Regions from separate parts of the Paenibacillus sp. Y930 genome, predicted to be linked through region 2. Evidence: predicted binding sites of a transcription regulator. Region 2 holds the regulator's gene; each other region holds the start of a gene.
What was found. Region 2 encodes LexA, which represses DNA repair genes until DNA is damaged. Its sites were predicted from a motif close to CGAACATATGTTCG; they were not measured.
Positions count from the first base shown of each region.

Region 1 (10,406 bases), on a different contig from region 2:
ACGAAAGAGAAAGAACGGCAATTGATTGATTTTGTAATGAATTATGTTACCAAGTAGTAATGACTTTAAAGATGGAAATTTGTTTACTATTAAATACGATAATCATTGAATCTACAAACAACAGGGCAGCATCGTTTATGCAAACGATCGCTGCTTTTTTGTTTTGTAACTTAATTGTTTTGGCTATGCTAGCTAATTTATGATGAGGCGATAAGCACTTATCAATTTTTTATGCTTTTGTAGATGCTATAACGCATATATTAGCTAAGCTGTTTCAGCTTGCGATAATCTTTTGGTACAATGCCTTTGGATTGTTTGAAAATTCGTGAGAAGGTAGTGTAGGAGCCATAGCCTACTTCAAGCGCAATCTCAGATACACTTAAGTCTGTTGAGATTAGTAGACTACAGGCATGACGTAATCTTAAGTCATGCAGGAAATGAACAAAGGTTTGGCCTGTTGTATGCTTAATTACTTCACTAATTCGCGACATGCTAAGTGCAAAAGTACTAGCTAGTTCTGCCAGTGTCAAATTGTCCTGATAGTGCCGATGGATATAGTGAATGATTGGCCAGACTGCTGCTCTTGTCTTGTTACCGTAATTGGTAATGATCGGTTGATTAGCATGCTTGCGTCGATAGCGATCAAAATATATTAAAATCTCCTTCAATCTCATTTGCAGCATCAATTCACGCCAAGGTTCCTCACTATGGTATTCGCGATACATGTCCTCGATAAGCTGCTGCATATGTGCAAGGTCGTCACCCTCTAATTGAATAAAAGGTGGGAGTATACTGTGATCTAGTACATCGAGCAATGTTTGCTCTTGTCTAGTCTCCATAAGTAAATCCATACTGAAGGAGCAATTGTATAGTTGCAGCTTGCTTCCTTTATCTGTAATGATTTCATGTACTTGATAAGGGAGTAAGAAAGTAAACGTACCTGAAGCCATACGATGTGTAGTATCGTTGATGGATTCTAAGCCGCTCCCTGCAAATACATAAGAAAATTCCAAAAAGTCATGGCGATGTGGTCGAAAACCATGTTCCAGCTTATTTATACTAATATGTAGTGGAGAAGCAGTATTCATATTGGGATACGTTTTCAGGTAGTCGGGAAAGTAAGTCATGATTCAATCCTCCGAAGATATGAGACTTATTTCGAAAAAACAGCAATCTTTCTATTGAAGTATATTCTAAGATGATAGAAGGAATCAATGCATATATTATAATAATAAAGCGCTTACCACATGAAACCTTACGTTATGCTTCCGATGTACTTTTCATTTCCAGGAAAGTAAATCAAGTAGCTAATGAAAAATTTGAGGAGGTATTATCTTGTCTGAACAAAATAAAATTAGAATAGGTATTATTGGTGGAGGAAATATTGGTGGTGTTCATGCCAAAGAATTTACAGAGCTGGTTAATGAATGTGAAGTTATAGCGATTACCGATGTCTATCTAGCGGCTGCTAATGATAAGGCTAAGCAATATGGCATACCACATGTAGCTGAAAGTGCCGAAGCTTTAATCCAACGTGATGATATTGATGCTGTAGTTATTGGTGTGCCGAATCAATATCATACGGATTTGGTGCTACTTGCGCTTGAAGCGGGTAAGCATGTTCTTATCGAAAAACCAATGGCTATTAATGCTGAATCCGCTCGACAAATTGTAAAAGCAAGTCAGAAGTCCGACCGTATTGTTATGGTTAGTCATCAAATGCGCTGGGAATCGATACCTATGCAAATTAAACAGCAAATAGATCGCGGTGAGCTAGGAAGAATTTATACAGCAAAAACTGGCTGGTTCCGTCGAAAAGGTATTCCAGGTTGGGGGACTTGGTTCACACAAATGAATCAGTCAGGGGGCGGACCGCTTATCGATATTGGTGTTCATATGCTTGATTTGGCACTATATCTAATGGGTAATCCGAAGCCGGTTTCAGTATATGGCGCAACCTATGCGGAGTTTGGTCCAGTGCGTAAGGGGATTGGAACATGGGGTACCCCCAATTGGAATGGAACCTATGATGTAGAGGATTTGGCAACAGCGTTGATTAAGATGGAAGATGGCAGCACGCTATCACTTGAAGTGAGCTGGGCGGTGCATATGGACACGGATAATAGTCCATTTATCCATCTGATGGGCTCTGAGGGTGGAGCTAGCTATCAAGGTGCTAAAGGCAAGTTTTTAACTGAGAAATTCGATACTCCAATCGAGACAGATCTGATTAAGCCTGACAATGATGAAGGCGAACGTGCTCGTATGAGCCGCCACTTCTTAGCCTGTATTCGTGAAGGTAAGCAACCAATTACATCAGTATGGAGTGGATTTACGAATAATCTTGTACTAGATGCGATCTATGAATCATCGCGAACAGGCAATGAAGTGAAATTGAATTGGGAACTTGACTAAATTTACAAAGGGAGATTTCAAATTATGCTTAGAGGCTTATCAAGTGCAGGACTAGGAGCGTTGGAAAGTACTGAGCAGTTGATCCAATTAGCAGGAACATATGGCTTTGATGTTGTAGATATCGAGGCGGAGTCATTGATTCAGCAATATGGAGTAGACAAGTCAAGGGAGCTATTGACTCAGAATGGTGTTGGCATCGGTTCAATTGGTTTGCCTGTAGAGTGGAGATCAACAGAGGAGCTGTTTGTACAGGGGATACTTAAGCTAGCAAAAGCAGCAGAAGCAGCGTCTACACTAGGCTGCTATAGCTGTTGCACCTATATTCTTCCTTCGACGGACATAAAGGCTGCGGCATTTATGACGACTGCTATCCGCCGTTTACGTACATGTGCACAAATACTTGGCGCATATGGTATTAGACTAGGGCTGGAATTCGTCGGTCCACACCATCTACGTACAAACTGGGCTAATCCTTTCATTTGGACAATGGAGGAGACACTGGCTTTAATCGAAGCGATAGATGAAAAAAATGTCGGCCTCTTGTTTGATTCTTATCACTGGTACACCAATGAAATGACGGTGGCGGATATTAAGTCGCTAAGGTCTGAACAGATTGTGCATGTTCACATTAATGATGCGGACAATGTACCGGTATCGGAGGCACTTGATAACGGGCGACTATATCCGGGTGAAGGCGTTATTGATTTGGTAGGCTTTCTGAAGGGGCTTCAAGCTATTGGCTATCAAGGGGCGATTTCTCAGGAAGTATTGACGGCAGAAGCTCCAACGGAGTCTGTAGAAGCACTTGTACTTCGCTCTAAGCGGGGCTTTGACAAAGTTTTCGCTGAAGCAGGAATATAACAGATATAGGAAAGATTCGCATAATCGAAATTAATCGTATTTTCATACAGTAGTAGAAAAAAACGCCTAAACCCTTGTATTTACTAAGGTTTAGACGTTTCTTCTATATATACAATCTCTCATCATTAGTTCTAGTGTAAAGTCGCATTTTTGGTATATAGTTACTAAATTCCAAACTGGTCGACACTAATGCGAGTTCTAATTTATCGTCAAATACATAAGTATTCTCCGGAAAAGATTCATAATGATTCATAAATTTTGTGAAAGGCAATTGAAACAAATAGTAACTTCCAAGTCCATACATACCTACGTAAGGATCTTCATAATCCCACCCTACATAAACATTACCCGTGAAGGGAGGGGAATGTAATAAGTCATCTTTTGTGACAATATCCCACTCATAGGGCATTGCTGACCAGACTGGCCAATTTTTGTTTGCTAAGTATCTTTCATATCTATGAGACTTAACATTGCAAAATGCTTGAAAGAAAATTTCCTTTAGAGTTGTTGAGTTAGATTTACGCAATCTAACAAATCTATTATAAAAATCTCTCTCACTGAATGTTGGAAGGTTCATATTTAATTCTCCTTAAATATTTTTAATCTAATCCCTAACCTTCTCATTGTTGCTACAGTACGAATCTTATTAATTGCTAATGTTAGAATTATTCAGTATATGATCGTTAAACTCCTGCAAAATATTAGAAAAAATACAATTAGTAACTTATATTGAGATATGATTATGCTAATTAGTTGAGGGGGTTGAATAAATGTAGCTTGTGTATTATAGCTAAGAAGAAAGGTTCATTCCATGAATCAGAATGGACCTTTCTATTTATATGATATCTAATCAAGTAGTTTGATCTTTCATATGAGGACAGTAAAGATCCATAAGTCTTACCGTTTCTTGATCCAGATTTTGATCTCTATCAACTAATTGCTCACTTACTTTTTTGATTTTTTTCTCAGACCAGTTTTGTCCGAATTTGAACTTACTCGTCATCGTTTCCACACGAATTTTAACGATGGCAGCAGCCGTGACCTGTTTTGCATATCCTTGATCGGAAGGAATAATTGCATCGTAGCCGCCTTCTGGCTGTAGCTTTTCCATAAATGCAGTAAATACATCACATTTCACTTGAAGATCATGAACAACTTCAGCTTGACCTCTAAATAGTACGGATTTGAAAAATGCGGTTGCAGGACAAGCATATTTTGGATCATTCATATAAGAGGGGATGATCGCGTATTCTTTGGCCACAGAGAAGCTGACCTTTGAATTGGCTGCAAGAGTAGACATTTTCTCACCGATTTTACTTCCATGAAAATAAATATCTCCGTTGTAATATACATAGTTAAGCGGTGTAATGTTGGGATAGCCGTCTTCTCCGATCGTCCCCAGGAAACCAAAAGTCATTTCTTCAAGAAAAGCAATGACGTCCTCGATATTTTCATCACCCATAGCAAACTCTTTTCTTCTCACGAACAATCACCTCTACATTAGTAATGAGATTTATTGTATAACTAGAAGAGACAATTAAAAAGGTCCAATTTATAATCTTTTTACTGTACCACTTTAGAGGAGTGAGCAAGTTGGAGCTATATTTGCCTTATTATAAATATTTTGAGCAGTATGGTCACAAAAGTGATGCTTTATTTCATGCGTTGAAAGCAGGGATATTGAGTGGCACTATTTCAGCGGGGACGAAACTCCCTTCGAGTAGACAATTGGCTTCGACATACGAATTATCTCGTGGCACCGTTAATGTAGTTTATGAGCGATTGCATTCGCAAGGGTTTGTTCGAAGTGTAATGGGAAGCGGGACATTCGTTATCTATCATCAACTTGATGTTAACGATAGTTCACTTAAGTTGCCTGTAAATGATGCTGAATTGTCAGATTGGGGCAAACGTTTAGTAGAAATTGAACTTCATCGAGGAGAAGTTTCGCAAGTTCAACGTGGAAGTGCTGATCCTATATCCTTCACTTTAGGACAAGTAGACGTAAGACATTTTCCAGTTCATGAATGGAATCGACTAATGTTTGGGCAAGTGCGAGAACAATATAAGAAGGAAAGTATCGATGCCTATTCTTCAGAGGGACATGCGCCATTGCGAGAAAGTATCGCGCAGCATTTACATACATTTAGAGGGATAAACGTTAATGTTGACAATGTTGTTATTGTTAATGGTTCTCAGCAAGCGATCGCTTTAATCATCCAATTGCTAATTAATGAAGGTGATGCTGTAGCAATGGAAAATCCTCATTACGTTGGGTTACGCAATGCTGTGCACTCTGTTGGAGGGAAGGTTCATGCTTTTCCTGTAGATAATGAAGGGATTGTATTTACTACTAGTACAGCTTGCTCATACAAACTATTAATTGTTACACCCAGCCGTCAATTCCCGAAAGGTGTTGTTCTTAGTATGGAGAGAAGACAACAGCTTTTGCAGTGGGCTGAGGAAAATAATGCATACATTATTGAGGACGATTATGACAGTGAATTTCGCCATTATGGAAGAGCGAATGAACCGTTAAAGTCTTTAGATCGGAATGGAAGAGTCATCTATATCGGCACATTTTCAAAAACTATGATGCAAAATATTAGACTTGGCTATGCTGTATTACCAGATGCATTGAAAAATTGGTTCACGATTGCTAAGAAGGTGTACGAAAGACATCCTAGTTCCATTATTGAACAACGTGCACTTGCGGACTTTATGAATACGGGGTTATATGATCGACATATTAGACGGATGAAGCGGATATATCGTAAAAAAGCGGAGCTATTATTAAAACTTCTAATGGAGCAGATGCAAGATATTTTAGAGCTTTATCCAATCGATGCAGGCTTACATATTTATGCAAGATGGAAAGGGACGGAAGTGGAGTTTGAGCCGTTTCTAAGACGTTGTGAACAATTGAATGTGCAGGTAGCAGATGTAAGAGGGTCTTATCTAGGGGATAGTGAACAAGCGTTTTGTCTAGGTTTTGCTCATCTAGATGAGCAGCAAATTACGGATGGTGTCATGCGCATGGTAGAGGCGCGGAGCAATGTTGGGGTTGTCCAGAATGTCCAATCCAAATAAAAGTCCAACCAAACTTAAAACCCAAGAATGTTGGTTTAACAGCATTCTTGGGTTTTATTTATATCCAATCAAAAATGCGAAAACTAAGCAAGATTACTGTTCAAGCTAGTTTCAAACGTATCAATAATAACGAGGAAATGTTCTGCTTCGCGAAACACATGATCTGCTAGTAGTGGATGAATAATGCTTTTAATGCGGCAGGCTTCAATTAAGTCTTTAGCAGTCTTTTTGAAGTCACGAAGCGATGTAACGGACACTCTATTTTGATCAAGGAATTGATCAAGCAGCGGCACTGTTTGCGCTTGCGGACGCATCGAGCTTAAATCCTGTGCTTGAAATAGTAATTGGTCAAATTCCTGACTGAAGTTATTAGCTTGTTCTACGAGCTGACGCTCAGAAGGATCGAGTAAGTGACTAATGAATTTGGCGTGATCGGCCATGATTTTGAGGAAGAACACATTTTCATTGATGATCGCATCAGGTAAAGGCTCTAATCGTCCTGCATTTAATTCTGATAAGCGGTTTCGGAAATAATTAGCTTCCCTACTAACATGATCAACGAGTAGCGGGAAGTTATTGGCACCAGGTAACTGACATGTAACGATTAGACCAAGTACTTTTCTTTTGAAGGCCCAAATATAAGAAACGGCAGTATGGACGTCTTCATTGAATTTTCTAATTACATTAGGATCTGTTCCGAATGTAAGAGCATTAGCTTTATTTTCGATAGCCTCGAACGTGGAGTAAAATTGGTTCGCTTCATTAATCAATTGAGTATCGTCACATCTGAAACCTAATCTAAGAAAGAGCGAATGTTCCTTCATGATCCGTGACCAAAACCTTATTTCTTCCAAGGAACGAACGACAAACTGATCGGCCAATGACAACATCTCCTTTGTAAGTTCAATCATTTAAGACTATATGTAAAGGGATTTCGTCCTATGTCTGTCATCATTAACGATTCGAAGTGAAGATAACGAAATTGGAATTTTTTAAAAGTTGCATATATAACGTTTGTTTGGTGTATAATAAAATAAGAACAAGTGTTCGTAAATGGAGGATGGTGTTAGGGATGTCAACTCATGAGCGCTCTATACTCCTTGTAGACGGCCAATCATTTTATGCGAGTATTGAAAAATCTGCCCACCCCGAATACTTGACGAAGCCAATTGCTGTAGGCAATCCAGAACGTCGATCAGGCATAATATTAGCGGCATGTCCGATTGCTAAAGCACGTGGTGTATCGACGACTATGAGGGCGAGTGAAGCGCTAGCTTTATGTCCTGAGCTTGTTATCATCAAACCACGTATGCAACGTTATATTACAATTTCATTGTTAATTACGAGAATATTTGAGACTTTCACTGATTTGGTGGAACCATATTCTATCGATGAGCAATTTTTAGATGTTACCGGGTCTATGGGGATGTATGGGTCTGCCGAAGAGATTGCACGACAAATACAGCATAAAGTTATGTTATCAACCGGAGTATGGTCTAGGGTTGGAATTGGTCCTACGAAAATTTTAGCTAAGATGGCAACAGATAATTTTGCCAAACAGATGAGCGAAGGGATATTTCGTTTGGATCAAAGCAATATTGAGCAGCAGCTATGGCCTTTGCCAATCGATAAAATGTTTATGGTAGCATCACGTATGACCAAGCGATTTGTAAGGCGTGGGATTCATACAATTGGCGACATTGCAACAATGGAACTACCTGATTTCAAACGGATCATGTCTAAAATTATGGGCAAGCAAAGCGACATTCAAGCTGAATATTACTGGCAAACGGCTAGAGGGATTGATCCTAGTCCAGTCGTTTCATCAATATATGGAAAACCTAAGTCAATAGGTCATGGCAAGACGCTCAAAGCTTCGTTGTACAGCCAAAAGGAGGATATCGAGGTTGTATTACTCGAACTCTGCATTGAAGTATGTAGTCGAGCGCGGAGACTTGGATATCAAGGAAGAGTCGTAACCCTTGCTGTAGGCGAGACAGATGATAACCGGAGATATACATTTAATCGTCAAGTGACTTTATGTCATTTTACATCCATTACGCATGAGCTTATCACAGTTGTATCGCGGTTATTTAATGAAAATTGGAGAGGTTTTGCAGTGAGCCATATTGCGATATCGCTTACGCAGTTAACGGGAGACGATGCGCAGCAACTCGATCTATTCAATGATCGTGCTAAAGTATATGAGCTGGAGAAGGCTGCAGACCATATCAAAGATCGTTTCGGAGAAACTGCGATTATGCGTGCATCGTCTTTATTAGACGCAGGGGTAGCTCGTGAAAGAGCAGGACAGATCGGAGGGCATTTTAAATGAGTAAATTGGATGGTAATGAGCGGTGGAAGTCGAAAATGCTTCTGACCGAGCACAAGGAACAATATGATCAACGGGACAATAATAAATTAACGGGCAGACCTACGCCAGAAGAGCTGACGAAGATTCGAGACTATATTATACTGCCACATATGATTACGATGATCAAAAAGTGTATGGACGATATGGCACTCTCACATATTGCTTTAAAGGGAGTAGTTATGAGATGCTTAGAGACCATCATGTTCCGCGTTTCCGACGATTACTATGTGCTAAAGAGAGAATTGAAAAAACAAAACATAGAAGTAGTTAGTGAAGAGACGAATGATGGTATCCTTTATTTTCGATATTATTGTAGAGGATATGAAGAAAGGTTTGGCATTGTTAGAGAAGCAATGCGTTCTGCGATAAGCATTAGGATGACCAAATATACAGAGGAGCTTGGAATCAAACTGAGAACGGGGAAAGAGTAACATGGAGGAGATAGTATGGCAAAGTATAAGGGGACGAAACGACCTACTAGGGATGAAATGATTTTGGAGGATATGGGCGAGCGCCTAGTCGAAGCCTATCAAGAAGAAGTAGAGCTGCAGCTGGAGGTTTGGAATTGGGACGAATCGGTCATAGGGAAAATAGTAAAATTAGATTCACGAACAAGACTTGTCCACGTTGAAGGAGATGGCAAGCTAACGAAAGTGCCCTTCATGGATATTATGGAGATCAATAATGCTAACTAGTTTGAAACAATATAGATGAGCTTGTTGACCATATGGTAGCGAGTTTAAGAGAAAAATAAAAAAAGTCTTGCGTAGGGCGCGGCGTTGTGATATATTATTTCTTGTGCCGCGTCTCAGTAGCTCAGTCGGATAGAGCACTCGCCTTCTAAGCGAGTTGTCGCAGGTTCGAATCCTGCCTGGGACGCCATTACTATTCCATTAAAGATTATCATATAGAAAAAACGCCTAAACCTTAGCAATAGCAACGGTTTGGGCGTTTTTTATTTTGTGAGAATAAGCGAAAAATACGTTCGAACACGATGCTTTTCGGAGTTTTCTTGCCCATTTACTACACAAAGTCAGCTAAGCTCTCTTTAATGTTAAGTAACTCAGGCAACTTATCGAAAAATATATCAACGATCGCTGGATCGAAATGCTTACCGCGTTCTTCACGGAATAATGCTATTATTCTATCGATATCCCAAGCAGGCTTGTACACTCGTGCAGTACTTAATGCATCAAACACATCAGCGACTGCTGTAATTCTTCCGAAGAGGTGAATTTCTTCTCCTGTTAGGCCGTGAGGATAACCTGTCCCATTCCATTTTTCATGATGCTGCTCTGAGATAATAGCGGCGGTATGAAGCAGCTTGCGCTGTGATGATCCGAGTAGCTGCTGACCGATTAAAGTGTGGGTTTTCATAATCGTATATTCATCTACTGTGAGCTGATCAGGCTTGTTCAAGATATTATCTGGAATAGCTATTTTGCCAATATCGTGCATAGGCGATACGTCACGAAGCAACTCTGCCTCAGCTTGACTCAGTCCGCAGCCAAGCGCTAAAATATAGGAATATGCAGCAACACGCTTAACGTGATTAGCGGTTTCGCGTGAACGCAGCTCGCTAATTTCTCCCATGACGGAAATCATTTCGCGTTGTGTATCGATAATTTCTTGATGCAATAGAAACGTTTCTAACGACTTACCAGCA
Region 1 is NZ_JBXCIX010000001.1:884,947-895,352, reverse strand. It holds gene AC1TO5_RS04275 (P-loop nucleotide/nucleoside kinase family protein) at 1-57, shown strand, start outside; gene AC1TO5_RS04270 (AraC family transcriptional regulator) at 261-1,127, opposite strand; gene AC1TO5_RS04265 (Gfo/Idh/MocA family protein) at 1,336-2,415, shown strand; gene AC1TO5_RS04260 (sugar phosphate isomerase/epimerase family protein) at 2,440-3,276, shown strand; gene AC1TO5_RS04255 (hypothetical protein) at 3,380-3,853, opposite strand; gene AC1TO5_RS04250 (pyridoxamine 5'-phosphate oxidase family protein) at 4,127-4,759, opposite strand; gene pdxR (MocR-like pyridoxine biosynthesis transcription factor PdxR) at 4,870-6,366, shown strand; gene AC1TO5_RS04240 (DUF2935 domain-containing protein) at 6,450-7,247, opposite strand; gene AC1TO5_RS04235 (DNA polymerase IV) at 7,439-8,701, shown strand; gene AC1TO5_RS04230 (YhjD family protein) at 8,698-9,171, shown strand; gene AC1TO5_RS04225 (YolD-like family protein) at 9,187-9,435, shown strand; tRNA gene AC1TO5_RS04220 (tRNA-Arg) at 9,546-9,622, shown strand; gene AC1TO5_RS04215 (HD domain-containing phosphohydrolase) at 9,764-10,406, opposite strand, start outside.
Region 1: AC1TO5_RS04235 (DNA polymerase IV) is a predicted target of LexA. The motif match lies at 7,403-7,416, and genes of this name have one in related genera.

Region 2 (10,406 bases):
AGGGAAGCCTATCCTTTACACTTGATGAGGAGCTTGTACGCGTCAATGCAAGATCGAGAAGAGAAGATAAAATTAGGGAGTGTACATTATGAATGAAATGATAGAACAACAGAAAGATTTCGGTTTTGCGAGAGTATACGCGATTGAGTTACTCTACAAAGAAAAACCGTTACTTGATCGCGAACTACTTTATGCCAAAATGGAGCAATATACTGGAAAAACAGATCAACCGCAAAATGAAGATAACAAGAGCGGCTCGCTGGCCGTATGGGAACCCTATGAGCAGCCGGAGCAGGGCGATATGCTTCATTTTTTTCATTTGAATTATATGGTGGAATATTCAGAAGGGGAAATGCCTGCGCAAACAAGTATTACAGGTATGAGTCCGCACCCGATATCCGAATATGAAGAAGCAGTTCAGCAAAGTTGGCATTGGAATGAAGCCGGCCAAACTCTGCAGGAGTGCAACTACTCGTTACTACTCGTTGATATGATGGCATCTGGACTGGAACCGAAGAGAAGATTGGAGCTACATACGAATGCGCTTCGTGCAATTTTGGAAATTGCTCCTTGCGATGCTATTTATTTTAGAGAAAGCAAAAAGTTGGTTGAGCCGCGCATGTTTTTGACTGCTGTTGATGCAGGAGAAATTTTATACGGAGCAGTGAACATTCGTTTTTATAATGTTGAAGGCACTGGAAGCAACCGTCAGGAAGGTCTTATGGATTCCGTTGGACTCGCTGCACTGGGCATTCCTGATGTGCAATGCCACTTCTATGATATGGATACTTCTGAGGTAGCCGACATATTGACGAATTTTTCTTACTATTTGTTTAATCAAGGCGATATTATTACGGATGGCGAAACGTTAGGCTTTACAGAGGAGATGCGTTGGCGTTGCGAGCATCAATATGCACTGGCTGCTCCACATCGCGTAGTAATTGATCTTGATCCCGGCCAGCCATACTATGCGGGACGTCAGGGCGGAGTTGACGAATAGTCGATAAATACCTAACAGGGCACCTTGTTATAAGGCGCCCTGTTTACAACATATTAGTTTACTTAGGAATGATGACGACGATGTTTTTTAGCGATTACAAGTACTCTTTGCCCAGGTCTAATTCTTAAAACTTTAGTTCTTCTAGCAACACCCATAGGAGTCACCTCCATATTCAGATAATACTATTATATGAAAGTTAATTGAAATTGCTCTAGACGGATATAACCCTTTGAAGTTAATTAATTAAGTATAAGAGGGGGAATGATTTGATATTCCCCTCTCGACTGATTAAAAGAAAAACGGGAGTAAAAATAAAGCTCCGATAGTCGAAAGCGGAACTCTGCGCTGGAAAAATCTGCGTCTAGGAAAAAAGCCGGGATGAAAACCAAACTGTCTATAGGTAGATTCATATTCTTGGAAACCATTTATTCGATCTGCCATTTCATTTGTAGGAATTGCAAGTGTGACATAATCTTGATCGACATGAGCAATAAATCCGTCATATGAATTACCGTCTGTAGTTTGAATACCGACATATTTATTCATACAACTCCAACAAATTTCTTCATAACCATTACTTTCCATTGTTAGCCTCCTTAGTATCTGACTCACAATAGTCTATGGTCTAGAAACTATAATGCACATGACATTCGCCTATTAATATAAAAAGAAGATTTTGATGGAAATCAAGAAAGTACAAATCATAAGTTAATTTAGTATAGTATTTTCAAAGGAGTTAATGTAAAATATAGTAAATTAATGTTAAGGTGGGTTATTCATGAAAGTGTTTGTTTATTTTCGGCTTAAGCATGCTTTGTATATTATTATTTCTTTGTTGCTGCTTACTAGTTGTGCATATCAGCAAGTCACGACGATTACTACAAGTACATCTAACGAAATAACAGCTGAGGGGATGTTAGCTAATCCTAATCGAGACTTTTTCCAATATGAAGAGGGATTTTATGTTAACGCAACTAGAACAGGGGAGAGTGAATTTGAATACACATTAGGTAAGGAAATTGGTGAAATAACTAAAATTTCAACAAAGGCAAAGCAATACCAAAGTGGAACAGCTAATATGCTACCAGTGGGCACGAAGCTTTATGAAACGGATGCGTCTTATATTGTAGCTGTTGTAGAAAATGTTGAAATTCCTTATACGCAAATAATTAGTGCTAATGCAGAGTGATAGGTTCTTTAATCTATATTAGATAATAGAAAAAAACTAAGGCTTGAAGCTCAAGCCTTAGTTCCATATAACTCATCTAGAGTAACGAGTGTGAATCCTTTATCCTGTAAATCTTGAATAATATAAGGGAGTAGTTCGACTGTATTGCTAATATGCTTACCACCAAATGAATGCATAAGAATGATACTATCTGGCTTTGTATCATCGTTAATCATTTTCCTCATTTCTTCAACTGATGTTCCAGCCCAGTCCCGAGTGTCTACATTCCATCCCACGAAACTTCTACTATCGTTTTTCATAGCGTCTCTAACTACATCATTAACAGCTCCATAAGGCGCTCTAATCCAGTCTGGCTTAAAACCAATAGCAGCCTGTATTAACTCATCTGTCCGCTCTATTTGTGCAACAATCTCTTTACTAGTAAGCTTAGTCAAATCCGCATGATTATAAGAATGATTGCCTATGGCATGCCCTTCATCCACAATTCTTTGAAGAACGGAGCCGAGTTTTTCTACTTGTGTTCCAACAACAAAGAAAGTAGCTTTTACTTTATATTGTTTTAATATATCTAAGATAGCAGGAGTATACTTTGTATCGGGACCATCATCAAACGTTAGTGCGATATATTTTTTAGTTGCAACATCTGGATCAGATGGTTGAATCGGTTGTTCGGTAGATTCGGGTTCAGTAACCGTTGGAGGCTCTGTTGGTGCTGGTTCTGTAGCGGTAGGTACTTTTGTTGTTTCTTGCTCTGTACTGTTATGTTCTTGTTCAGGTATCTCTGTACTCGTTGGTAATTCTATGTTTTCAGGTGTAGATTCAGGCGATATTGTAGGTGTTGGTGACGTTGCTGGATCATTAGAAATATTAACGTTTTCATCGATATCATTGTCGGGATCTTGTACAGAAGGTAGATCGATATCGTTAGATTCTGGCTGTTTATTCGATGTAATGTCTGACGTTTGCTCTGAATGAAAAGATTCTGTTAACGCTGAAGACTGTGAGAATAATGGTAAAATAAAATGTTGGACAGCTTTCGATTGGATACTGAAAAAGGGAATGATCATTGCAATGAATAATATTAGTGCGAAAAGTCGTCGTCGTTTTCTTTTTTTCTTCTGCTTGATTATAACCATTCTTGTAGTCGTTGATTGATCAGGGATGTACATGACTTCACGCCTTTCGTAAAAACACAGAGAAGTATGCTTTAACTTATTAGGAATGGGTTAAATATTCAGTGTGTTGTTCTCTTATATACTAAACGTATGAGGGAGGAATAAAGTTTTCGAATTATAGAAAAAAAGAGCCTTACATCGCAATGATGCAAGACCCTCTTAGAAATCAAATTATAGGTTATAAATTATTGAAAAATTTCAATAATTACTACTAGACTTCACAAGCTATTCCATCACCATCACGATCTAATTTCTTAGAGTAGCCAGGATCACCCTTCATAATTGGAGCAGCACCTGCCTCACGAACTTCTGTACAGTTTTTATATACAATATTCGATGGTGTAGATGTCGCACTACTTTCTGTATCCGTAGGATTTTTGCCAAATAGATTTTTCGGTTTTGTTACAATAAATAATACTTTCTCACCGTTGTCGTAAGCAGATAATTGATGGCCGACCCAACTGCCAGCACCTCGATTATCACTTGGATTGATATACGCTACGCTAGCGCCTTTTCCACCTTCTGCACACATTGCCATTGGCCACTCATCGCGATCATAGCCTTTCATAGTGTCAATGCCTGCCAAAGAATTTTTACGATTTTCATCTGCTCCTTCGCGGTCGATAGTACACACATCTGAATGACCATTTTCTATTGCGCTGTAAATATGGAGTGCGGTTTCAGGATAGCTATCGCTAGGGAATTCAAGAATATAATCATAATCGTCGGGTTCCGTTTGCGTGGTAGTTACTGGTGTGACGCTTGGCGCTGGAGTAGCTACATTGTTCTCAAGTTCGACAACTGGAGACGTGTTCTCATCTTCGTGGGAACTACTTACATCTTCATGCTTAGATTGTTCTATCACTGAATGATCAACAACGGATGGAGCTGTTATATCAGTTCCGCAAGCAGTTAACAATAACAGAAGCAAAAGTGAACATAACATAAACCATTTTTTCAAATTACTCACTCCTAAAACTTTTCATAGCATCTCGATATTCTTCATTGAAAAATGAAAAGTAGCATCGAAAGCATAAGCCAAAACTTTTCATATTCTTCTAGATAGGGCATGCTGTGATGAAAAGTTACATCGTAAGCAAGGGCTAAAACTTTTCATAGCATCTCGATATTTTTCATTGAAAAATGAAAAGTAGCATCGAAAGCATAAGCTAAAACTTTTCATATAATCAATTCCATAAAAATAGACCATCAGTTACATAGTAACTGATGGTCTATTAAAGTATGCATACAATGAGAATTAGATAATCAATGCATATCACGGAATAATCCGATTACTTTACCAAGTATAGTTACTTTTTGCAATCGGATTGGCTCCATAGAAGAATTTTCTGGTTGCAATCTAATATGATCTTTTTCGCGGTAGAATGTTTTGACGGTTGCTTCATCATCTTCAGTCATAGCAACAACGATATCACCATTGTTAGCTGTTTGTTGTTGTCTAACAATAACCATATCTCCATTATGTATTCCGGCTTCGATCATGCTTTCACCGACAACATTTAAAATAAACACATTATTATCTCTAACAAAATTAGTAGATAGCGGGAAATAATCCTCAATGTTCTCTGTAGCGGTAATCGGTATACCAGCAGTAACTTTACCTATAACAGGAATATGCTTAACTGGAAAAGGAATGATATTACTATCTTCTTCAACTGTATCTTGATCCAAAATTTCAATCGCACGAGGCTTAGTTGGATCACGGCGAATAAATCCTTTTTTCTCTAGGCGATCCAAATGACCATGAACCGTAGAACTTGATAATAATCCAACTGCTTCCGCAATTTCGCGAACAGATGGTGGATAACCTTTATCTTTAACTTCTTGCTTAATAAAATCTAATATAGATAGCTGTCGCTTTGATATTTGTTTCATCAAGATCATCTCCACATTTTATTAGGCAAATTATAACATAGAACTCGAGTTCGCACAAACATAAGTTCTCAAGAATATATGTTCGTATTTTTATTGGAATCCATTGACACGGAACGTCTGTTCGTGTATTCTAAAAACAGAACAAACGTTTGGGGGATGGTTTTCATGTCAACGTATAATCCATATGCATATCGCAGTTATATAAGTTCCAGTAACAGTAAGAGAGACACTCAAGTACATAAGCAGTCTGTTCGGTTTTCTCTACCAAAGGTATCGATGATCAGTAAAGGGTTTTTTATACTTACGTTAACTGCACTTATTGTAATGAGTTCGTTTTTGTTCAGTGCTACAGCTTCGACTACAAATGGTGATTCACTGATGGATGGTGAAACGATTATCGCTGTAGGTGCTGGCGATACACTTTGGGATATTGCAAAGCATCATTATAGTAATACCTCAGATATTAGCTATATTGTATATCTTATTAAAGATCGTAATCAGTTAGAAAATGCGACTATTACTCCTGGTCAGCAATTAATATTACCTTCATTATAATGATTTTGAATATTAGTCTGTAAAGTTCATCGATAGAAGATGCAACTTTATAGACTTTTTTGTTATAATGAAATTATTGTTCTAAAATCAAAGAAATATGTGAAGTTGCATCTCCTTGAAATTCATGTCAACATTATGGGATTGCTAGCTAGAAGGGAGTGGAAGAAATGGATATGGAGAAATTGATTGCTCGTATTAATGAGCTATCACGTAAAAATAAGTCAGAAGGTTTAACAGCTGATGAGACAAAGGAACGTGAAGAATTACGTAAAAAATATCTTCTCAACTTTAGATCTAATATGAGACAACAACTTGATAATATTGAGATAGTTGATGATGATGACCAAGGTGACAATAAAACAGTATTAAACTAAATATTCATTCAAATAGTTCAGAGGGGGATTTATATTGTCGCGTTCTTGGGAGAGAAAAGTTAAGAAAAATATGGCTACTGTTAATAAAGCACGCAAGAAATCAGGTGCTGGAAATTTAGTTATGAATGTTGAGAAGAAACAAGAAACTCGTTTCACTGGTCGAAATTACATTTTACCTGCAGTACTTGTTCTATTTATTGGTATGTACAACTTTTTAATGCTGATGGATCCTACATTTAAATTCAATACGATGTATTGGATAACGATTGTGAGTTACTTCTTACTTGCAGCATTGTTCTATTTCCGCAAACCATACCTAACAATAGGAAAAGACTATGTTCAATCTCGCAGAATGATGGGGGACAAGCAGTTATTTGCTGCTGCTATTAAAGAAATTAAAATCCAAAGTGGATATGTCATTATCGTTCCCAACCATGGAAGTAGTTGGACATACTCTAAGCTGTTTAATCGTTTCCCATTGCAAGATATGTCGGTAGCATTAAAGAAATTTGCTGAGAAACATGACATTACATTTACAGAGTAGAGCTAGTGATTATTAATTATGTAAAGAAAAATTGTATGAATAGATTTGAATAGGGATAGTAACATGACTTAAGGGGAGAAACCGACGTGAAGAAGGCAGTACTTTTTGATTTGGATGATACGTTACTGTGGGATGATCGCAGTGTGAAAGAAGCATTTCGTGTTACATGTGAATTTGCCCAAGCAGAAACTGGAGTTGATCCAGAGGCGCTAGAACAATCAGTTCGCCAAGAAGCTAGAGCGATCTATGAAGCTTTTGACGCTTTCCCGTTCACAAAAATGATCGGTATTAATCCGTTTGAAGGACTTTGGGCTCGTTTTGCTGAAGGAGAACAACAGGAATTCCGTCAACTTCAACAATTTGTACCTTCCTATCGTACGAATGCTTGGACGAAGGGTCTAGCAGCACTTGGTATTGATAATGCAGAGCTAGGTGAGAAATTAGGCGAAATGTTCCCAGCAGAGCGCAGAAGTCGTCCTATCGTCTATGAAGAAACATTTGCAGTATTAGATCAATTGAAGGATCAATATAAATTATTACTTCTAACGAATGGTTCACCTGATTTACAACGTGAAAAGCTGGCAGGTGTTCCGCAGCTTATTCCTTATTTCGATCATATTATTATTTCAGGTGAATTTGGGGAAGGCAAACCTAGAGCTTCGATATTCCAACATGCTTTAAGCCGTTTGGAACTAGAAGCAGAAGACTGCATAATGGTTGGAGACAAATTAACTACGGATATTCTTGGCGCTAATACAGTTGGAATGACTTCTGTCTGGATTAATCGCCACGGTATAGACCGCAATGATGATATTATTCCTACACATACAATTACTAGCTTGAATGACTTATTTGAATTGTTAGCTTAATTACTTAATGAAAAAGCATCTGAGCTGCAGATCTGTGTAGCTCGGATGCTTTTTAATATCTATGCGGGTAACTCATTCAACGTTTACGTCGTTTTCTAATGCATATAGTTACTGCTGTTGCGATTAGAATGACAGCACTTATTAGCAGCATATAAGTTGTTTTTTTATTTTTTTGGAGTTCATTGATTTGCTCTAGATCGTAAGTAGCATCTGATAAAAGTTTTGTTCCGCCACAAATATCATCGGTTGCTAATTCACCAGCTACATATTTATATAAGTAATTTTTTTTAGAAGTTTCATAAGCATAAACAACATATTCATCACCTTCAATCAACACTGTTCCAGCAGGAGTTACTAATGTAATGATGTGTAGTTCGTCCCCTTTTAATGTTGAGGACACTTCAAAAGTTACTCTGCTTTTCTTATTAATCGAACCAACATCCTCGTAAAAATGTTCAACAACCTTCCCAACGAATACAGCGTCATTCTCTTTATACAACTGTTTTGGTTCTACTTTATATATTGAAGTTATTGTCAGGAATTTTCTAATATAGCAAGTAACTTTTTGCCGTCTTTCTTTGTAGTTTTCCCATACTTGGCCTGACCTTCGACAATTACTACTAATATATTCTTATTAGGTGAAATCCAAATATCATAAGTTACTGGTTCATATGAAATAGTAGGATCAGTATAGATAATATCAATTCTATAATCAGCAGACTGAGACATAGATACTAATAGGTTTTCAAAGGAGATATTTTGTATAATTTTCATTACAGTTTCGACATTTTTAATATCCTCCATTTTATTATAAACGGTGTAGCTTTGCCCATCTGGTTTACTGAAGTGAAGATTTAAGTTTTCATAAGGGTTTTGCGCATCCAATGCTTCTTTTTCGTTACAAGCAACTACAATACACATGATGAACAATAATAGTAATGAAGCGACAATACACTTTTTCATATTTATCCTCCAGTATAAAATATATTTATTCATCGCGAAGTGTCAGTACATTGAAACTTATCGACATCATTACTTATGAGCAAACAAACTTAATCCTCAATAGTAACATCCATTGGCTTGATATCTACATAACGGATAAATGATTTGAAATGTTGCTAATTTTTGTAAATTTAAATTAGTTACTGCTGTTGCGAATTCATCTAAGAACAATGAAAGAGAAGGGATAACTGCTTAATAACGAGGGCTAAACAATAAAAAAGCTGGCCTGCCAAATGACAGAACCAGCTTGATGATGGCGAGATTATTTTTGGAACGCAGGATCATCATGAGAATGTGCAATCCAGCCTTCTGTTTCTATAAATAAGCGAATAGCTACGATTTTTTTGTTGTCCATTAATGTGAAGAAGTGAGGGATGTTCTCAGGAACAGAAATCAAGTCCCCAGCTTCTAGTTCAACATCGAAGTAACCAACATCTTCAGTACCTTTAATAATAAAGATCCCTTTACCAGCAGTTATCGCACGAACTTCATCTTCAGTATGTGTATGAACGTTCTCGAATTTTTTAAGCAATTCTTCAAGATTCGGAGTACCTTCTGATAATGTAATAACATCCCAAGTTAGATAGCCACGACGAACAGCAATTTCACGGATTTCATCATCGAATGTAGCAAGAATTTCTTGCTTCTCTTCATCAGTAAGATCAAACTTCTCTTGTAGACCAACACGTAGCTTGGAAACATCCCAATGTTCATAGATTACGCCTTGTTGTTCAAGGAACGCGCCTACGTTTTCTTCTCCTTGAATACGTTCGTCTGTATTTCGAATTCTTATCTCAGCCATGTATTATTCCACCTTTTCCAATAGGAATTAAATTCTTATACGTATAATTATAAATGATATTGATGTACTTGTCGATTATTTACCTTTCAACTTTGGTGAATTTCTGATAAAATTTGTGTTAGTGATTTTGGGAAGGGTGTATATAATTGTTAATTAGCAAACTTCAAGAAGAACTTCAAAAGAGAATTCTTATATTAGACGGTGCAATGGGAACGATGATTCAGCAGGTTGATTTGACTGAGGATGACTTCGGTGGCGCTGAATTAGATGGCTGTAATGAGATGCTTGTATTAACGAGACCGGATGTCATTCAGTCTATTCATGAGCAATATTTAGCCGCTGGTGCTGATATTATTGAGACGAATACATTTGGCGCTACAAGCGTTGTACTAGCCGATTATGATATTCAAGATAAGGCAAGAGAAATTAATTTAGCAGCAGCAAAGCTAGCAAAGGATGCTGCTATCAAATATAGTACGCCAGAAAAACCGCGTTTTGTTGCGGGCGCGTTAGGTCCAACAACGAAAACTCTTTCTGTAACGGGAGGGGTTACGTTTGATGCATTAATAGATAGTTACTATGTGCAAACTGTTGCGTTAATTGAAGGCGGCGTAGATGTTATTTTACTTGAAACTTCGCAGGATACACTTAACGTTAAGGCAGCTAGTGTAGGTATTAGACAAGCATTCGAAACAACAGGGATTACATTGCCGCTAATGATCTCGGGAACGATCGAGCCGATGGGAACAACGTTAGCTGGACAAAGTATAGAGTCCTTCTATATTTCTTTAGAGCATTTGAAACCGATATCTATTGGCTTAAACTGTGCGACAGGTCCAGAATTCATGCGTGATCATATTCGTTCTTTAAGCGATATTGCTCGCACTGCAGTATCATGTTATCCGAACGCTGGATTGCCAGATGAAAATGGTCTATATCATGAGACACCGCAATCACTAGCTCATAAAATCGAAGATTTTGCGAAGCAAGGGTGGTTGAA
Region 2 is NZ_JBXCIX010000006.1:101,618-112,023, forward strand. It holds gene AC1TO5_RS17225 (DUF4261 domain-containing protein) at 89-1,000, shown strand; gene AC1TO5_RS17230 (phosphatidylinositol kinase) at 1,289-1,585, opposite strand; gene AC1TO5_RS17235 (hypothetical protein) at 1,779-2,189, shown strand; gene AC1TO5_RS17240 (polysaccharide deacetylase family protein) at 2,240-3,358, opposite strand; gene AC1TO5_RS17245 (excalibur calcium-binding domain-containing protein) at 3,576-4,325, opposite strand; gene lexA (transcriptional repressor LexA) at 4,631-5,260, opposite strand; gene AC1TO5_RS17255 (LysM peptidoglycan-binding domain-containing protein) at 5,426-5,815, shown strand; gene AC1TO5_RS17260 (DUF896 domain-containing protein) at 5,983-6,189, shown strand; gene AC1TO5_RS17265 (hypothetical protein) at 6,224-6,733, shown strand; gene AC1TO5_RS17270 (HAD family hydrolase) at 6,820-7,602, shown strand; gene AC1TO5_RS17275 (hypothetical protein) at 7,679-8,101, opposite strand; gene AC1TO5_RS17280 (hypothetical protein) at 8,137-8,565, opposite strand; gene AC1TO5_RS17285 (1,2-dihydroxy-3-keto-5-methylthiopentene dioxygenase) at 8,867-9,406, opposite strand; gene metH (methionine synthase) at 9,613-10,406, shown strand, end outside.

Region 3 (10,406 bases), on a different contig from region 2:
TGTTAATGTGCGTGAGAAGGAAAGCTTGGCTTACTATTGCGCTTCCCGATTAGATGGACATAAAGGCATCCTGTCGATTCAATCAGGTATTGAATTTGCCAATTATGAGAAAGCATTGAATATTATTGAGCAGCAATTAGCGGAGATGAGAGCTGGTAACATTACAGATGTTGAATTGTCGCAGACGATTGCGATGCTTTCAAATTCACTACGTGAAATGTTTGATAATGCGAATGAGATGCTTGGCTTTGACTTTAATAATCGCTATGCTAATACGAACCGGACCATTGATCAATTGTTAACGGAAGTGCAAGCGATCTCGATTAGTGATGTGCAAGCTGTTGCGCAGCAAGTTGAACTGGATACGATCTACTTCTTAAGAGATCGTCAGGGGGTGTAGGAATGGATATATTACAATACGATGCAGTTGAGGAAACATTATACCGTGAAATACTTCCTAATGGATTAGAAGTCATTGTACTGCCTAAGCCGGGCTTTCAGAAAACGTATGCGACCTTTGCTACGAAATATGGTTCGATTGATAACCATTTCTCAGTTGGCAGCGAGCCGCCACTTAAAGTGCCAGACGGCATCGCTCATTTCCTTGAACATAAAATGTTCGAAGAACCAGAAGGGGATGTATTTGCGACCTTTGCTAAACAAGGGGCTTCCGCAAATGCCTTTACATCATTCGATAGAACGGTTTATTTGTTCTCAGCGACAGAGCAAATTAATGAGAATTTAACGACATTAATTGATTTCGTACAAAATCCTTATTTTACAGAGCAAAATGTAGATAAAGAAAAAGGAATTATTGAACAGGAAATTAATATGTATAGTGATAACGCGGATTGGCGTGTCTATTACGGACTATTTGAAGCGTTGTATCAAACACATCCGATTGCGATAGATATTGCTGGAACGGTCGAATCCATCTACAAAATCGATAAAGATACATTATATCGTTGCTATAACACATTTTACCATCCGTCTAATATGCTATTATTTATTGTCGGTGGGGTGGATGCGGAGCAAATGATGGAATTAGTTCGATCTAATCAAGCAAGTAAAAGCTTCACGCCTATTGAACCGATTAATCGCTTCTTTGAGCCCGAGCCAGGTCCAATCAAAGAGCGTAAAAAAATTATTCAATTGCCCGTTTCATTACCAAAAGTAATGTTAGGCTTCAAAGAACCTCAAGTGACATTATCAGGTGAAGAGCTTGTGAAGCAAGAAGTAGTTAGTAAAGTAATGCTTGATGTACTTTTTGGTAGCAGTTCAGCATTTTACCAACGATTGTATGATCAACAGCTGATCTATGATTCGTTCGGTTTTGAATATAACTGCTCCGAACAATATGCATTTTCGGTCATTGGCGGAGACACACCGAAGCCAGATATACTAATCGAAGAAATTTCACAATATGTGAAAGAAACATTGAAAACAGGTATCAATGAACAGAACTTCAATCGAATTAAACGGAAAAAAATCGGTAGCTATTTAAGAATGCTCAATTCCCCTGAAGCAATTGCTAGTGAATTTACTAAATTCCGCTTCCGTAATTGTGATATGTTTAATGTGCTTAAATATTATGAGGAATGCACGTTAGCTGACGTTAATCAACGTTTAGTTGATCATTTTGACTTTGATCAATTGGCTGTTTCAATCGTGGAATCTCCTAAGGCTTAATGAATCGAGCATTTCAAGAAATGACAGTGATGATAACCGGGGGAAGCCGTGGTATTGGCGCCGCTATTGCGAAGCGCTTTGCTAAGGAAGGTTATCAGATCGTTATCCATTATCTTAATTCACATGAACAAGCCAATGAAACAGCACGTGAATGTATGGCGCTCGGAGCAAAAGTTGTCACGATAGCAGCTGATCTTAGCTCCAAAGAGCAGTTGCAACGCATGAAAGAGAAGTTAGACAGCATGAATGTCTTGCCCGATATTATTGTCAATAATGGCGGTATATCTCATTATGGAATGTTAATGGATGTAACGGAGGAGCAATGGGATTACGTCATGAATGTGAATTTGAAAGGGATGTTTCTTTGTACGCAGCTCTTCATGCCACATATGATTGCTAATAAATACGGTCGCGTTATTAATGTTTCTTCTGTATGGGGGATGACGGGTGCAGCTTGTGAAGTGCTATACTCCACAACAAAAGGTGGCATGAATGCCTTTACTAAAGCATTAGCGAAAGAGCTTGCACCTTCGGGAATTACGGTTAATGCGGTTGCACCTGGAGTAGTAGAGACTGACATGATGAAGGATTTCAATATCGAGGAAAAAGAAGCATTGGAGCAAGAAATACCGATTGGTCGTTTTGGATCGACCGATGAAATTGCTTCCCTTGTATATTTCCTTTCCTTACCTGAATCTTCTTATATTACAGGCCAAATTATTAGCCCTAACGGTGGCTGGTTAACGTAACTGTTTATAACTTCCTATGTTGACATTGTTTGATCAGCATACTTATTGTGCAATTACACACAATAATACAGCTAGAGAACAATCAATGAATTTAGGAGGCGATTGAATGTCATCAGTACTTGATCAGTTTGAGTCTTGGAAAGATTTTTTGAAGGATCGCGTAGCACAAGGTAAAACTTTAGGATTGTCTGAAGAAACGATTTCTAATCTTGCTTATGAGATTGGTTCATTTCTCGATGAACGTGTCGATCCCAAAAATGATGAACAAGCGGTGCTGAAGCAATTATGGGATGTCGGTGACGAATCTGATCGTCATTCTATCGCCAAATTGATGGTCAAATTAGCAGAAAAATCCTAACGTTAACTTCACAGTTAAGATTTGCGAAAAGCCTCCCCAATTGGAGGCTTTTCTGTGATGTTGTAATAAAGTTTGCAGGAAAGTGTTGAATTTTGTAGAATAAATAATAGGTTGTAAATATTTTTTCTTATAGGTATAGGGTGGTGACAGTTTTGGAACACAAACAATGGTATATGGAGTATACAATACATAAGAACAGACCAGGTTTACTCGGTGATATTGCTTCTTTGTTAGGGATGCTCGAAGTGAATATTTTAACAATTAACGGTGTAGATCATCATACTCGAGGCTTACTTCTACAAACAGACGATGAGGAAAAAATCGAGCTTTTGGGTAAGCTATTAACGAAGGTCGATGACATCACTGTTAATAAATTAAGAGCTCCAACCATTGTTGACATTTTGGCAGTTCGTCATGGGCGATATATTGAACGAGATTCAGATGATCGCAAAACATTTAGATTTACTCGCAATGAGTTAGGTTTATTAGTTGATTTTCTAGGAGAAGTATTCAAGCGAGATGGAAATTATGTCATCGGATTACGCGGTATGCCTCGAGTGGGGAAGACAGAATCAATTATTGCAGGAAGTGTTTGCTCTAATAAACGATGGACGTTTGTGTCCTCTACACTATTAAGGCAAACGGTGCGCAGCCAACTTTCGGAACAAGAAATGGACCCTAACAATATATTTATTATTGATGGGATCGTCTCGACCATTCGATCTAATGAACGTCATTATTCTTTAATTCAGGAAATTATGTCATTGCCATCCACGAAAGTGATTGAGCATCCAGACATTTTTATACGGGAATCCAATTACGATTATAGTCATTTCGATATTATTGTTGAATTAAGAAGTACTCCAGATGAAGAAATAACGTATGAAACATTTACTACACATTATACAGAAGAATATTAATTTTGAAGGGAGGATAACATGTGTCTGAATTAGGTGAAGTATTAAAAAAGGCTAGATTAGAAAAGGGATTGTCGCTTGATGATTTACAAGATGTAACCAAAATCAGAAAGCGTTATTTAGAAGCATTAGAATCAGGAGATTATAATGTATTACCCGGAAAGTTCTATATTCGCGCATTTATTAAAAATTATGCTGATGTCGTTGAATTAGATGCCGAGGAAGTATTAAAATATTATCACGATGAAGTGCCTACGACAGATGAGGTTGTTAATGAACCGATCCCTGCACGTAAGCCGAAGAGAATGCGTTCTGCCTCATCGGAAAAGTTCGGAAAAATCGGATTTACAGCGTTGATGTGGTGTTTTCTTGGATTAATTGTTTTCGTCATTTGGTATTATGCTTTTAATAAGGAAAGTGAACCTGCCGATAATAACAATCTTAAGGGGATTACCGAAGATTCTGATATTGCTAAAATTACACCGACACCAACTATAGTGCCTACGTTAACACCAACGCCTATTCCTACTGTTGAACCAGTAACGATATCGTTTGTTGAAAAAGTTGGTAAAGATGATGTGTTTAAGATCAGTCCTATGAAAGACGCATACTCCTTACAACTAGTCGCATCCGGTGGTGCTAGCTGGATCGAAATATATGAAGGCGGAAAAAATGGAACGCGAATTCATTACGCTACAATGGCAGATGGAGACACCGTTAACTATAATGTTTCCAAAGATGTTTATATCGTAATGCGTTATGCGAGCTATATTGAAGCGACGATGGATGACGTCTTGATCGAAGATGGCGATGGGAACAGTGGAAATACACGCATACTATTAAAATTAGACACAGCTGCTGTAGAAAATACGACGACAGCTCAGTAGCTGTCGTCTTGCTTGATAATGAGAGGGGATTATTATGAGTAACGAAAGTTCATTTGATATCGTATCCAAAGTTGATTTACAAGAATTGAATAATGCAGTGACACAAGCTGAGCGTGAGATTGGAACACGTTTTGACTTCAAAGGCAGTAAAACGAAAATTACGATCGAAAAAGAAGAATTATCGATTTTGAGTGATGATGACAATAGACTTAAAAATACGATCGATATTTTAATCGACAAAATGGTGAAACGTAGTGTACCGACGAAAAATATGGACTATGGTAAAGTAGAAGGTGCATCTGGTGGAGCTGTTCGTCAAACGATTAAAATTCGTCAAGGTATTGAACAAGATATTTCCAAAAAGATCAACAATTTAATTAAAGATTCGAAGCTTAAAGTGAAGAGTCAAATTCAAGGTGATCAACTACGTATTACCGGAAAAAGCAAAAATGATCTGCAAGCTGTAATGAATTTATTACGTGGTGCTGAATTGCCTATAGATTTGCAATTTACTAATTTTCGATAGATAATAAAACCACATACATAGTAGTCATCATGAAGCTTGGCCTACGATATGAGAACTACGTGGCGCCGATGGGAGGAATTTTTTTGAATTTAGCTAATAAAATTACGATAGCTAGAATATTTTTGGTGCCTATCATTCTGTTTTTCTTGTTAGTTAATGTTAATTTTGGATCCTTTGTTTTATCGGATTTCACGATTACGTATGCGCAAGTTATTGCTGTGCTCATCTTTATTATTGCAGCAAGTACGGATGGCGTAGATGGTTACATTGCCCGCAAAAACAAGATCGTTACTAATTTGGGTAAGTTGCTTGATCCTTTAGCTGATAAACTATTAGTTGCCTCTGTATTAATTGCTTTAGTTGAAATGGATAAGTTAAGCGCCCTAATTGCTATTATTATTATAAGTCGTGAATTTGCGGTTACTGGTCTCAGACAAATTGCTTTACTGGAAGGTAAAGTTGTTGCTGCAAGTACGTGGGGTAAATGGAAAACGGCCATTCAAATTACAATGATTATTTCCATTCTTTTGAATAACTTCCCATTTGCACTTATAGACTTCCCATTTGATGTTATTATTTCATGGGTTGCAGCTGCAATTACGCTCTATTCAGGTATCGACTATTTTATAAAAAACAAATCATTAATTCCAGTGGAATAATGTAATGCACCTCTTCGGAATATAGAAGGGGTGCATTATTAGATTTGTGTACGATTATCCGAACAAACAGATGAAGAGGTGTATTGATGAAGGCTGAAATTATTGCAGTAGGCACGGAAATGTTAATGGGGCAAATTGTAAATACGAATGCGAGAGATATTTCGTTGAAATTAGCGGAATTGGGAATAGATGTGTATTATCAAACGGTTGTAGGAGATAATGCCGACAGAATTCGTGCAGCAATAGAAATCGGTCGCTCGCGTGCTGATCTACTACTGTTTACAGGGGGGCTTGGTCCTACTCAGGATGATATTACGAAGGATATCCTCGCACAATATTTAGGTAGAGAGCTTGAAATACATTCTCCATCAATGGAAACGATTGAACATTTGTTTTCATCGCGTGGTCTAGATATGGTACAAAGTAATGTGCGCCAAGCGCATTCCATCATTGGAGCGACGCCATTGCATAATGCAGCGGGTCTTGCTGTCGGCAATGCTTTAGCTCAAGATCATACGCTGTATGTGTTGTTGCCAGGTCCGCCTAAAGAAATGCGGACAATGTTGAATGGTCCTGTTGTCGATTGGTTACGTACCGTTATGACCGATGAGAAGCCTTTATATAGTCGCCTTCTGAAATTCGCAGGTATTGGCGAATCTAATCTTGAAGCAGTACTGTTGCCTTTAATTGAGACTCAAGTTGATCCCACGCTTGCCCCATATGCGAAAGAAGGCGAAGTTTCTATTCGCGTATCAACTAAGGCTAATAGCTTGGATGAAGCAAACCGTAAAATCGATGAGACCGTTGTCGCAATTGATAAACTCGTAGGGGCGCATCTATACGCACAAGAGGATATTCCGATGGAAGTAGAAATCGTACATCTTCTGCAATCTAAGAAGTTGACGATTGCTTCTGCTGAAAGCTGTACAGGTGGATTATTCTCTTTACTGATGACGAAAGTGCCAACAAGCTCCGATTGTTTTGATGGTGGCATTGTAACGTATACGAATGATATGAAGCAAAGATTGTTAGGGATACCAATGGAACATCTAGAAGGAGAGTCTGCACCAGGAGCGGTTAGTACTTCGACTGCGCAACTAATGGCGGAGCGTGTACGCGAACTGTTGGATAGTGATTACGGCGTGTCTACGACGGGCGTAGCGGGTCCTGGAACTGCGGAAGGCAAGCCTGTCGGTATGGTTTTCATTGGGATAGCGGCACGAGGCAAGGAAACGAAGGTGTTTCAATTATCTTTGAGTGGTGATCGAAGCTCCATTCAATTGAAAACGGTGAAGAGCTTACAGTACCGACTATGGCAAGCGATTAAGGAATAGGGTAGTTCAAACAGCCCGTTTTTTGAACATGCAATATAATTAAAAGTTATTGTGAAAATTAGCTTGTTCCAAAATCTGTTAACGATTATAATGAAGTTAGTTATGGAAGAACCGTAGCAAAGATCACTCTTTGCCACGGTTCTTTTTCGTTATTCGGAGCAGAAGAAGTGGCTTTAGAAAGCGAGGTGGGAAAAACACGAATGTATGTTCGAAAAAAAGTGTTGGCAAGCGAGCAGAAAAAGGGTATCATAATATTATAAATATTGAAGGATGTGGATCTAGTGAGTGATCGTCGTGCAGCGTTAGATAACGCTTTACGTCAAATTGAAAAGCAATTTGGCAAAGGCTCTATTATGAAGTTAGGTGAATCTACACATATGCAAGTAGAGACTATATCAAGTGGTGCACTTGCTCTTGATATTGCTTTAGGAATCGGTGGTTATCCTCGTGGTCGTGTTATTGAAGTTTACGGTCCTGAGTCTTCTGGTAAAACAACGGTTGCACTACACGCGATTGCAGAAGTGCAAAAAGTTGGTGGACAAGCAGCATTTATCGATGCTGAGCATGCTCTTGACCCTTTATATGCTAGCAAACTTGGTGTTAACATTGATGAGCTATTACTTTCCCAACCAGACACTGGTGAGCAAGCGTTAGAAATTGCTGAAGCGCTTGTTCGCAGTGGTGCAGTTGATATTATCGTTATCGACTCGGTAGCTGCGCTAGTACCGAAAGCAGAGATCGAAGGCGATATGGGTGATTCACATATGGGTTTACAAGCGCGTTTAATGTCACAGGCTCTTCGTAAGCTTTCAGGTGCAATTTCTAAATCCAAAACAATTGCTATTTTCATTAACCAAGTTCGTGAGAAAATTGGCGTAATGTTCGGTAACCCAGAGACAACTCCTGGTGGACGTGCCTTGAAGTTCTATTCCAGTGTTCGTCTTGAAGTTCGTCGTGTCGAATCATTGAAACAAGGTAACGATATCGTTGGTAACCGTACTCGTATAAAAGTTGTTAAAAACAAAGTAGCTCCACCGTTCAAACAAGCAGAAGTTGATATTATGTATGGTGAAGGTATCTCTAAAGTAGGAAGTATTATCGATATCGGTGTAGATATGGATATTGTACAGAAGAGTGGAGCATGGTTCTCTTATAGTGGGGAACGCTTGGGACAAGGTCGTGAAAATGCGAAGCAATATTTGAAGGATCATCCTGAAGTATCGCAAACGATTGAAACTCAAATCCGTGCAACGTACGATCTTAATAAAAATCCTAATATGGATTTAGCTCACGGTAAAAATGAAGACGACGATTTTGATGAGGAAATTTAACCATAATTAATGGAATCGCCGTTCTAATATAGAGCGGCGATTTTTATATTGAATGAGCTTACGAAGTAACTTTTCATTAGCGAGAAGATGAATCAAGTAGCAAATGAAAAGTTTGGTATATGCTTACGAAGTAACTTTTCATTAGCGAGAAGATAAATCAAGTAGCAAATGAAAAGTTTGGTATATGCTTACGAAGTAACTTTTCATTAGCGAGAAGATAAATCAAGTAGCAAATGAAAAGTTTTAGGAGGTTTTGTTATAGATGAGCGAAATACATTCTGCTCTGGAGCATATTATTACTGCTGTGAAAGTAGATCGTAAAAAGAATAAAGAGTATATACTCTCCATAGAACATATAGAGGAACCAATTGTCGTACACGAGGATATGTTCATAAAGTATCGATTAATGAAGGGACAATGTTTAACATCTTCATTAATTGCCGAGATTATAGAAGTGAATGGAAAATATATGGCATATATTAAAGCTATTCGTTATCTTGGAATAAAAGCACGATCAAGTAGACAAATTGCAGACTATTTGAAACGACAAGAATTTAACGACGAACATATTTCGCATGCACTAGAACGTTTGCAAAAGGACGGCTATGTGAATGATGAGCAATATGCTATTGCTTACGTACAATCGAAAACTAGAATTCAGGGCAGTGGACGAGTTAAAATTGCTCATGATTTGAAAAATAGAGGAATTTCACAAAGTGCTATCCAAATGGCATTGTCTGAGCTTGATGAAGAGGAAGAATTTGAAGCTGCATGTCGCGTAGCAGTTAAGAAACTTCGAAGTTTGTCGGGTGAGGAACGCGAAGTAAGAAGAAAGCTGCAACTTTTTCTTCTACGCAAAGGAAATACGAGTACATTAATCAGAAAAGTGATGAACTTCGTAGAAATTGAGCAGAAAAGTAATAGTGAAGAATAGATTAATAGGGAATTGCTTGACAATTGAATTTGCGAACAGATAAAATGAAGTAGTATTCCTTCAAATTTTGTTTCAATCTAACTTCCAAGAGTTGATGCAAAATGTTTATTTATTCGTCAAATGACGTAATTGAGACGGTATGGAACCGATTAAAACACAATAACATCCCAAGCAATGCCTTGGTGTATGCAACAAGGAGGTGAACAAGATGAATGAGATCATCTGGATCTTGATTGTTATCCTTGTTGGCGCAATTTTCTTTGGGATTGGTTACAAGTTACGAAAGTCGATTGCTGAAGCTAAAATTTCTAGTGCAGAGCAAGCCGCAGTTCAAATTGTCGAACAAGCTAAAAAAGATGCGGAAGCTGTCAAAAAAGAAACGGTGCTAGAAGCAAAAGATGAAGTCCATAAGGTGCGTTCAGAGGCTGATAAGGACATTCGTGAGCGTCGTAACGAAACACAACGTTTAGAAAGAAGATTACTTCAAAAAGAAGAATCTCTTGATAAAAAGTTAGAAGCACTTGAACGCAAAGAAGAAACTGTAGTCAGCAAGGAGAAACGAATTGAGGAAACACAGGAACAAATCGATTCGCTCTACAAGCAACAGCTCAGTGAATTAGAACGTATTTCCAACTTAACGATGGAAGATGCGAAAGCAATTATTCTATCTAATGTTGAACAAGAGGTACGACATGAAACAGCACAAATGATTAAGGATATTGAACAACAGGCTAAAGACGAAGCAGATAAGAAAGCTCGTAACATCATTTCTCTTGCTATTCAACGTTGTGCTGCCGATCACGTCGCTGAAACGACGGTATCTGTAGTAACACTTCCGAATGAGGAAATGAAGGGGCGGATTATCGGTCGAGAAGGTCGTAATATCCGTGCACTAGAAACATTGACTGGTATCGATCTAATTATCGACGATACACCGGAAGCGGTCATTTTGTCTGGCTTTGACCCTATCAGACGTGAAATTGCTCGCACTGCTCTTGAGAAACTTGTCGCAGATGGTCGTA
Region 3 is NZ_JBXCIX010000001.1:235,961-246,366, reverse strand. It holds gene yfmF (EF-P 5-aminopentanol modification-associated protein YfmF) at 1-400, shown strand, start outside; gene yfmH (EF-P 5-aminopentanol modification-associated protein YfmH) at 403-1,689, shown strand; gene ymfI (elongation factor P 5-aminopentanone reductase) at 1,710-2,438, shown strand; gene AC1TO5_RS01235 (DUF3243 family protein) at 2,545-2,796, shown strand; gene AC1TO5_RS01230 (DUF3388 domain-containing protein) at 2,949-3,716, shown strand; gene AC1TO5_RS01225 (helix-turn-helix domain-containing protein) at 3,737-4,600, shown strand; gene AC1TO5_RS01220 (YajQ family cyclic di-GMP-binding protein) at 4,635-5,126, shown strand; gene pgsA (CDP-diacylglycerol--glycerol-3-phosphate 3-phosphatidyltransferase) at 5,210-5,785, shown strand; gene AC1TO5_RS01210 (competence/damage-inducible protein A) at 5,872-7,119, shown strand; gene recA (recombinase RecA) at 7,401-8,450, shown strand; gene AC1TO5_RS01200 (regulatory protein RecX) at 8,713-9,384, shown strand; gene rny (ribonuclease Y) at 9,593-10,406, shown strand, end outside.
Region 3: recA (recombinase RecA) is a predicted target of LexA. The motif match lies at 7,317-7,330, and genes of this name have one in related genera.